Regions from separate parts of the Streptomyces sp. NPDC107521 genome, predicted to be linked through region 2. Evidence: riboswitches for the same ligand, from Rfam matches in the RefSeq annotation. Region 2 holds a riboswitch; the other holds the start of a gene.
What was found. A riboswitch is a leader RNA that binds a small molecule or an ion and turns the genes downstream of it on or off. The one in region 2 is predicted to bind cobalamin.
Positions count from the first base shown of each region.

Region 1 (4,701 bases), on a different contig from region 2:
GTGGCGATCATCTACATCCCGATCAGGCTCGGCGGGTTCGACGAGATCTTCTCCGCCGCGAACGACAAGTTCACCGCGGCGGGCTCGGGCGGGCTGGTGCCGGGCGGCACGAGCCAGTGGACGTACGCCACGCTGGCGCTGGGCTCGGCGCTCGCGCTGTTCATGTACCCGCACTCGATCACCGCGACGCTCTCCTCCCGCAGCCGCGAGGTGATCCGGCGCAACACCACGATCCTGCCGCTCTACTCGCTGATGCTGGGCCTGCTGGGGCTGCTCGGCTTCATGGCCGTCGCGGCCGGGATCAAGGTGAAGAACGGGCAGCTCGCCATCCCCCAGCTCTTCGAGACGATGTTCCCCGACTGGTTCGCGGGCGTGGCCTTCGCCGCCATCGGCATCGGCGCGCTGGTCCCGGCGGCGATCATGTCCATCGCGGCGGCGAACCTGTTCACCCGCAACATCTACAAGGACTTCATCAGGCCGGACGCCACGCCCCGGGAGGAGACCCGCGTCTCCAAGCTGGTGTCGCTGCTGGTCAAGGTGGGCGCGCTGGTCTTCGTCCTCGGCATGGACAAGACCGTCGCGATCAACTTCCAGCTCCTCGGCGGCATCTGGATCCTGCAGACCTTCCCGGCGCTGGTGGGCGGCCTGTTCACCCGCTGGTTCCACCGCTGGGCGCTGCTCGGCGGCTGGGCGGTCGGCATGGCCTACGGCACGGTCGCCGCGTACGGGGTGGCCTCGCCGACCCAGAAGCACTTCGGCGGCTCGGCCAAGGAGATCCCGGGCATCGGGGAGATCGGCTACCTCGGTCTCACGGCCTTCGTGCTCAACGTCGCGGTGACGGTGGTCCTCACCGTCGTCCTGCGGGCCGTGAAGGCACCCGACGGCGTCGACGAGACCCGGCCGGGCGACTACACGGCGGACGCGGGCGACCCGGGCGTCGCGGTGGAGACGCCGCCGGCCACGGCGGACAGCGCGCGCTGAGAGGGACGGGGCGAGGGACGGGGCGCGGGCCATCGCTCGCGCCCCGTCCCGCACCCCCGCACCCCCGCACCCGGCACCCCCCGCACCTGTGGGCCGCGGGCCGCGGCGCCCAGCGGTGTCGCGGTGTCGCGGCGCAACGGCATTGACGGGGCGTCGGAGCGAGCCGGCGGTCCGTCGCCGCGCCCTTCGGACACGGCGGGGCGGGAGGGGGCGCCCGTACCGGATGCGTCGGGCGTGGACGGCGTCGGACGCACGGCCGCGGAAGCCGTCGCGCACCGCGTCCTCCGCGACCGGCGCCGCACACCGAGGAGGCACCTCACCGTCCGGCGCGGCGGACGCGTCCGCAGGGGCTCGGCGGATGTGTCCGGGGTCACGGGGCCGGCGAACGTGTCCGACATCACGGGCGCCACCACGGCACCGAGTCACCCGCGGCACCGCCGGGCCCCCTGCCCCCGTCACCCCTCGCCACCGCGCTCCGGCGCCCTCGGGGTCCCGGCACCACCCCGCCGACCCTCCGGCCCCGCCCCGGACCCGGCCCCCGTGTCCGGGGTCACCGTCCCGCGCCCCGGCGGGCGCGGTACCGTGCGGGGGGACTCCGCCCCTTGCGCGGCAGGGTCACGGCACCGGGGGAACCCGGCCCTCCTGAGCGGCACCGCACCTCCGCCGAAGCACCGCGCCGGACCGCCGAGCGGGCTCCGGCCCCGCCGTCGCGGGGCCGCCACGAGGCCCCCGCCGGGCCGTCACGGCGCCCCGCGAGATGCCCCGCGAGGCCCCCGAGGGCCCGTCCCGGCCCGCCTCTCCCGCCGAGCACGACACTACATCTGGGGGTGCTTCCGCTCCCCGGCACAAGATGTATGCTCATGCTCGCTGTCGTCGCAGGGGAATCCGGTGCGAATCCGGAACTGTCCCGCAACGGTGTACTCGCGCGTTTCCGCACGCTTGTCAGTCCGAGGACCTGCCGGCAGTGCGCCCTGCCGTCCCGGCCGGGTGCCATGACGTCCGGGCCTCGCGGAGTGGGTCGGTGGACTCGACCGCCCCGTGCGCTCGTGAGCTGCCCCTGCCCCCCGCATGGCCCCGTGCCGAGCGAGGGAGTGCTCCACGTGACCACCGCGCCAGCCGATCCGGCCTCAGCGATCCGGGTGACGGCTCCAGCCACGGTGACGACCGCCCCGGTGGCGGCCGCCCCCGCGTCCGCGGGAACCGACGGTCCCGGTACCGCGCTGCTGCGCACCCTGACCGGGCTGACCGCCGACCTCCCCGACGCCGACCCCGGCCGGGTCGCCGCCGCCGCGCTGCGCGGCCGGTCCGCCCACGCCGACGAGGCCGAGCTGCGCGAGCTGGCCACCGAGACCGCGGCGGGGCTGATCTCGGAGGACCCCGTCTACTCCCGGCTGGCCGCCCGGCTGCTGACCATCGGCATCCGCGCCGAGGCCGCCTCCCAGGGCGTCACCCGGTTCACCGAGTCCGTCGCCACCGGGCACCGCGAGGGCCTGATCGGCGACCGGACCGCCGCGTTCGTCCGTCGGCACGCGGAGCACCTGGACGCGCTGATCGACCCGGACGCCGACGACCGCTTCGGCTACTTCGGCCTGCGCACCCTGCACAGCCGCTACCTGCTGCGCCACCCGGTCACCCGCAAGGTCGTCGAGACGCCCCAGCACTTCCTGCTGCGCGTCGCCGCCGGCCTCGCGGACGACACGGCGCCGGACGCGGCGACCGGCACCCGGGTCCTGGACGAGGTGGACGCGCTCTACGGGCTGATGAGCCGCCTCGACTACCTGCCCTCCTCCCCCACCCTGTTCAACTCGGGCACCCGGCACGCCCAGATGTCGTCCTGCTACCTCCTCGACTCCCCCAGGGACGAGCTGGACTCCCTCTACGACCGGCTCCACCAGGTCGCCCGCCTGTCCAAGCACGCCGGCGGCATCGGCATCGCCTACTCCCGCATCCGCTCCCGGGGTTCGCTGATCCGCGGCACCAACGGGCACTCCAACGGCATCGTCCCGTTCCTGAAGACCCTGGACGCCTCGGTCGCCGCCGTGAACCAGGGCGGCCGGCGCAAGGGGGCCGCGGCGGTCTACCTGGAGACCTGGCACGCGGACATCGAGGAGTTCCTGGAGCTGCGGGACAACACCGGCGAGGACGCCCGCCGCACCCACAACCTGAACCTCGCGCACTGGATCCCCGACGAGTTCATGCGCCGGGTGGACGCGGACGGCGACTGGTCGTTGTTCTCCCCCGCCGACGTGCCCGGGCTCACCGATCTGTGGGGCGAGGAGTTCGACACCGCCTACCGCGCGGCCGAGGCGGCCGGGCTGGCCCGCAGGACGCTGCCCGCGCGGGAGCTGTACGGGCGGATGATGCGCACCCTGGCGCAGACCGGCAACGGCTGGATGACCTTCAAGGACGCCGCCAACCGCACCGCCAACCAGACCGCCGAGCCGGGCCACGTCGTCCACTCCTCCAACCTCTGCACGGAGATCATCGAGGTCACCGACGACGGGGAGACGGCCGTCTGCAACCTGGGCTCCGTCAACCTCGGGGCATTCGTCGACACGGCGGCCGGGGACATGGACTGGGAACGGCTGGACGCCACCGTGCGCACGGCGGTGACCTTCCTGGACCGGGTCGTCGACATCAACTTCTACCCGACCGAGCAGGCGGGCCGCTCCAATGCCCGCTGGCGCCCGGTCGGCCTCGGTGTGATGGGCCTCCAGGACGTCTTCTTCCGGCTGCGCCTGCCCTTCGACTCCCCCGCCGCGAAGGCCCTGTCCACCCGGATCGCCGAGCGGATCATGCTCGCCGCCTACGAGACCTCCGCGGACCTCGCCGAACGCTCGGGCCCGCTGCCGGCCTGGGAGAGCACCCGCACCGCCCGGGGCGTGCTGCACCCCGACCACTACGGCGTGCGCCCGGAGTGGCCGGAGCGCTGGGCGGCCCTGCGCGAGCGCCTCGCCACCACCGGTCTGCGCAACGCGCTGCTCCTGGCCATCGCGCCGACGGCCACCATCGCCTCCATCGCGGGCGTCTACGAGTGCATCGAGCCGCAGGTGTCCAACCTGTTCAAGCGCGAGACCCTGTCCGGCGAGTTCCTCCAGGTCAACTCCTATCTGGTGGAGGACCTCAAGCGGCTCGGCGTCTGGGACGCCCGCACCCGCGAGGCGCTGCGCGAGGCCAACGGCTCGGTGCGGGACTTCGCCTGGATCCCCGAGGAGGTGCGCGACCTCTACCGCACCGCCTGGGAGATCCCGCAGCGCGGCCTGATCGACATGGCCGCCGCCCGCACCCCGTACCTGGACCAGGCCCAGTCGCTCAACCTGTTCCTGGAGACGCCGACCATCGGAAAGCTCTCCTCGATGTACGCGTACGCCTGGAAGCGGGGCCTGAAGACCACCTACTACCTGCGCTCCCGTCCCGCGACGCGGATCGCCCGCGCCGCCGGGGCGCGTGCCGCCGTACCCGCCCAGCAGAGCGCCGACCCGGACGCGGTGGCCTGCTCCCTGGAAAACCCCGAGTCCTGCGAGGCCTGCCAGTAATGACCACCCAGCACACCGAGACCGCCTCCGCCGACGGCTCCGGGGAGCGGCGCGCCGCTCCCGCCACGACCAAGAACCTGCTCGACCCGGGCTTCGAACTGACCCTGCGCCCCATGCGCTACCCGGACTTCTACGAGCGCTACCGGGACGCCATCAAGAACACCTGGCACGTCGAGGAGGTCGA
Region 1 covers NZ_JBVKAT010000007.1:175,305-180,005, forward strand. Annotated here, with positions in the region: gene mctP (monocarboxylate uptake permease MctP) at 1-981, shown strand, start outside; cobalamin riboswitch at 1,799-1,958, shown strand; gene ACZ7LB_RS13560 (ribonucleoside-diphosphate reductase subunit alpha) at 2,082-4,517, shown strand; gene ACZ7LB_RS13565 (ribonucleotide-diphosphate reductase subunit beta) at 4,631-4,701, shown strand, end outside.
Region 1: linked by a shared signal. The riboswitch ahead of ACZ7LB_RS13560 (ribonucleoside-diphosphate reductase subunit alpha) and the one ahead of ACZ7LB_RS18020 (prenyltransferase/squalene oxidase repeat-containing protein) in region 2 are both predicted to bind cobalamin.

Region 2 (4,701 bases):
TCAGGCCCCCCAGCGCAGGGCGATCGTGTCGCCGACGCCCACGGCGGTGCCCCGGGCCGCGGCGGCGAAGGACGAGCCGTCGAGGCTGGCCTTCCACGTGCCGGAACCGCCGCCGGCCTTGCCGTTGAGGGAGGTGACGGCGCCCGTGCCGGACGAGGGCGCCACGGAGGTCACACAGCCCGCGGGGGTGGCCGCCGTCCGGGCCGCGTCGAGGACCGCGCCCAGGGTGGTCGTCGGCCCGGTCGGCGTGAGCGTGACGGAGCACACCTCGAGGCCCCCCGCACCGTCGTCCACGGTCAGTGCGAGCGTCGCCGCCGTACCGGAGGTGAAGGAGCCCTCTCCGACCCACTGCGGCGCCCCCGGGGTGACCGGTGCGGGCGGTGCGGCGGTGAATCCCGCGCCGGCCACGGCCCTCATCCCGTCGCTGGAGGCGTAGGCGGACGGGCCCGTGTCACTGGGCAGGTACCTGAATCCGCCGCCCGGGTTGAACTGCTGGGCGATCAGGAAGTCCAGCGGGGTCCTGCCCATGGCGGTGAGGAAGTCACCGGTCTGCGCGTTGATGCCGCAGGCGTTCAGTCCGGAGACCGCCCAGCCGTTGGAGTTGGTGTTGACACCGAACATGGCGTTGAAGGCACCGCTGCCGGCCACCAGCTTGCTCTTGAGGAAGGCCCTGGCCCGGACGATGTCGGCGTCGGTGTTCGGCACGCCCGACACGCACAGCGCGGCCATGGCCGCACCGGTCATGTCGATGTCCGAGGTCTTGGCGAGCTCGGTGGCGCTGCCTTCCGCCTTGCCGTAGTTCCAGCCGCCGTCGTTGTGCTGGTTGGCCCGGATCCGGGTGGCCATCGCGTCGCGGAGCGCCTGCGGGACACGGAGCTGACCGGAGGGGGTCCTGGCGCCGTTGAGGGCCAGGGCGGCGAAGACGGTGCCGTTGAAGTTGCCGGACGGGCCGAAGTAGCCGGGTTCGGCGGTCTGCCAGTAGCGGTGGATGTCGGCGATCAGGTTGCGGGAGGCGGAGACCCGGGCCGGGTCGACACCGGCGGCGTAGGCGTTGAGGGCGGCCCGCTCGTAGTCGGTGACGACCGGGGACGCGGACGGCCACCCGCCGGTGGACAGGAGGTTGCGGTAGACCGTCCTCGCGTTCCTGCTCGGGTCACCGCCGGGCGTCACGTCCACGGCGGCGGTTCCGGCGGCGGCGAGCGCGCTGAACGCCCACTCGTTGGAGAGCCCCGGGCCGGCGTACGAACCGTCCGCCGCCTGAAGGGACTTGAGATAAGCGACGCCGTTGGTCTTCGAGGTGGCGATCTGGGCGGGTGTCGTGGTCGCGGCGGCCGGCGGCGCCGTCAGCGCGAGGGCGCCGACCGCGGCCACCGCGGCCAGGGCCGAGCGACGGAGGAAGGGAGAAGAGGTACGGGACAAGGCCTGCTCCTGGGACGGGGACGCCGACCGGTCCCCGTGCTGTCGCCGGGCAGCGCGGTGCGCGGGCGGAAGCAGCGGGTGTGGCCGCCGTCCGGGACGCGTGGATCGGCTTCCAGTGCTGTGCCGCCTGGGCATTCGGGCTCGGAACGGCCCCCTGCCGTTCCACACCGCTGCGCGTCAGCCCCGGATTCCCACCGGGTTCCCCCACTCGGCAGACCGGGACGGTACCCGACGGGCGTCCGGGCCGCCACAGCGGCTCAGGAGAACCGCCGCACCGGCCCGCGGCCGTCTTGACGCGATCGGTGATGCATGCTCAAATCCCGCTGATACGCCTTGAGTTCCAGGGGAAGCCGGTGAGAATCCGGCGCTGACCCGCAACCGTGGGCCCGGCAGACGCCGGGCGAGCCGGAACACCTGGAGCGTTCATCAGCAACAGACGCCGTCGCGGACTACGGCGTGGTGCGACCGGCTTCCGTACGCGGGGATTCCCCTGCCCGGGAGCCCTCACCCACGTTCACCGTCCGCGCCGGAAGGCAACGAGGGGGCCGCGGTGGGGAGCCAGCGACGACACGACGCACGGGCGGGTACGGCACCCGGGCCGGTGGCCGCGCTGGCTGTCGCCCTCCTGGTGCTGGTGGCCGCCTCCGTGACCCTCCTCACCACGACGTCCGCCGTCGCGGGGCCGGACCGGGCGGAAGCGTGCACGGCGACCCGAGGCGCGGTGGTCGCCGTCGACTTCGGGCCGTTCGGCGGTGATGTCGTGCGGGGCTGCGATCCGACGCCGAGCACCGGCTACGACCTGCTCCACGAGGGCGGGTTCGGCACCGCCGGGACCGAGCACGACGGTCCGGCGTTCATCTGCCGCATCGGCCACGGCTCCTTCAACGGCGGCACCCGGTACCCGACCCCCGCCCAGGAGGGCTGCGTCCTCACTCCGCCCGCGAACGCCTACTGGTCCTACTGGACCGCCTCACCGGGCCGCGACGACTGGTCGTACAGCCAGTACGGAGCCATGGACCGCAGGCTCAAGGACGGCGACGTGGACGCCTGGGTGTACGGCGGCACGGGCAGGCCGGACTTCAGCCCCGACGACGTCCGGCCGGGCACCGGCGGCACCCCCGGCCCCGGAACCCCGACGGGAACGCCGGGAGCGATCGACGTGGCCGCCGCGGCGGCCTGGCTCGAGAGCCGGCTGACCGACGGTGACCACGTCGTCCCCGAGGGCGGCGACACCCCCGACCACCTCCTCACCACGGAGGTGGCCTACGGACTCGCCGCGGCCGGAAGCGGCCCCGCCCTGCGCAGGGTCACCGCCTTCCTCGCCTCCCACGCGGGCGAGTACGCCTACCCGGAGGGCGCGGGCGGGGCCCCGGACGCCACCGCCGCCGCCCGCCTGGCCCTCCTCGCCTCCAGCACGGGGACGGACCCCCGCGACGTCGGCGGCCACGACCTGATCGGCGACCTGTCGGCGCATGTGTGCGCCGCGGGCCCCGAATCCGGCGAACCGACACCCGGCTGCACCGCCAGGGGCGACTTCCGCAACGCCGGATACACCGACGGGCAGGCGCTGTCGGTCCTGGCCCTGCTGCGCGCCGGAGCCACCCCGGCGGCCGGGGCCGTGCAGCGGCTCACCCAGGTCCAGTGCCGTGACGGCGGAGTCACCGGCATCCTCATCCGCCCCGGCGAGTACTGCGACGGCGACCCCGCCACCACCGCCCTCGTCGCCCTCGTCCTGCGCAGGGCGGGCGGCCACGACGACGCCGTCGCCAGGGCCCGTGCCTACCTGGCCGGGGCCCAGCGCCAGGACGGCGCCTTCCCCGGGTACACCGGCGCCACCAGCGGCTCCGTCCACGCCACGGCGTACGCGGCACAGGCCCTGCGCGTCCTCGGCGACGGGGACCGCGCCGACGCGGCCGTCGCCTGGCTCTCCCGCGAGCAGCTCGCCGACGGCGGCTTCGGCTTCGAGGAGGGCGCGACCGATCCGGCGCTCCACCCGACGCCGGCCGCCGTCCTGGCGGGAGTCCGCACCAGCCTGGTCACCCTGACCACCGAACGGACCGGTCCGACCGACCCGCCGACATCGCCGCCCCCCGCCACCCAGCCGCCGACGTCACCTCCCCCCGCCACGCGGCCGCCGACATCGCCGCCCCCGGCCACGGACCCGGCCACCCCGCCGGAGGGTGACGGTCCCGACCTCGCGAAGGGAGTCGCCTACCTCACCGGCGCCGACCTCCTGAAGCAGGGCCGGTACTACACGTCCGGCCCCGGCTCCGTCCGTGCCGACTTCGGGCTGACCATCGACGGCGCCTACGCGCTCGCCGCGACCGGACTGTCCGACGGCAGGCTGCGCGGCATCGTCGACTTCCTCGACGACCGGGGCACCGACGGCGAGGGGCGCACCCTCCACGACTGGACCGGCATCGGCACGCCCCACGTGCTGGGCGGTTCCCTGGGGAAGGCCGCGCTGCTCGCCGAGACCGTCGGCCGCGACCCGCGGCACTTCGGCGGTCAGGACCTCGTCGCGGCGCTCGGCAGGGCCGTGTGCGCCGGGCCGAGCACCGCGCCCGACCGCAGTTGCGCCGCCAAGGGCGCCTACACCTACACGCCCTCCGTCTTCGGACAGTCCCTGGCCGTCATGGCCCAGCTCCGCGCGGGCGAGACCGGAGCGGCCCGCGAACCGCTCGCCTATCTCACGGCTCTCCAGCGGGACAACGGCGCCTGGCCCAGCCTGGTACCGGCCACCGACGACTCCGACGTGGACTCCACCGCGATCGCCGCCATGGCCCTCAGCCTGGCCGGCGGCAGCGGGGCGGACCGGGCCGTGGACAGGGCGCTGGCCTGGATCGCGTCCCAGCAGCTCCCCGGCGGGGGCTTCCCCGGCGCGGCCGGGAACTCGGTCAACTCGGCCGCGCTCGCGGTGCAGGGACTCTCCCTGGACGCGTCCGCGTACACCGGGGAGATCGCCCGGGCCCGCGCCTTCCTCGCCTCCCAGCAGAACCCCGACGGCGGTTTCAACGTGGCCCGGGAAGGACAGCGCGGTTCCGACCTCCGTGCCTCCACCCAGGCGGTGAGCGGAGCCACCGGCATCTCCTTCGGCACGCTGGAACGCGATCTGACCCGTACGTCACCGCAGCCCACGCCGGGACCGGGCGACGGCGGACCGGAGATCGTCACCCCGGAGATCGTCACCCCGGGCGGCACGGGAGGCGCGGGGGCACCGGACATCGTCACCCCGGACGATCCCGGGGGCGGGTACGGCGCGTCCGGCGGCAAGGGCGCCCT
Region 2 covers NZ_JBVKAT010000011.1:16,652-21,352, reverse strand. Annotated here, with positions in the region: gene ACZ7LB_RS18025 (prenyltransferase/squalene oxidase repeat-containing protein) at 1-1,419, opposite strand; cobalamin riboswitch at 1,549-1,624, opposite strand; cobalamin riboswitch at 1,718-1,852, shown strand; gene ACZ7LB_RS18020 (prenyltransferase/squalene oxidase repeat-containing protein) at 2,021-4,701, shown strand, end outside.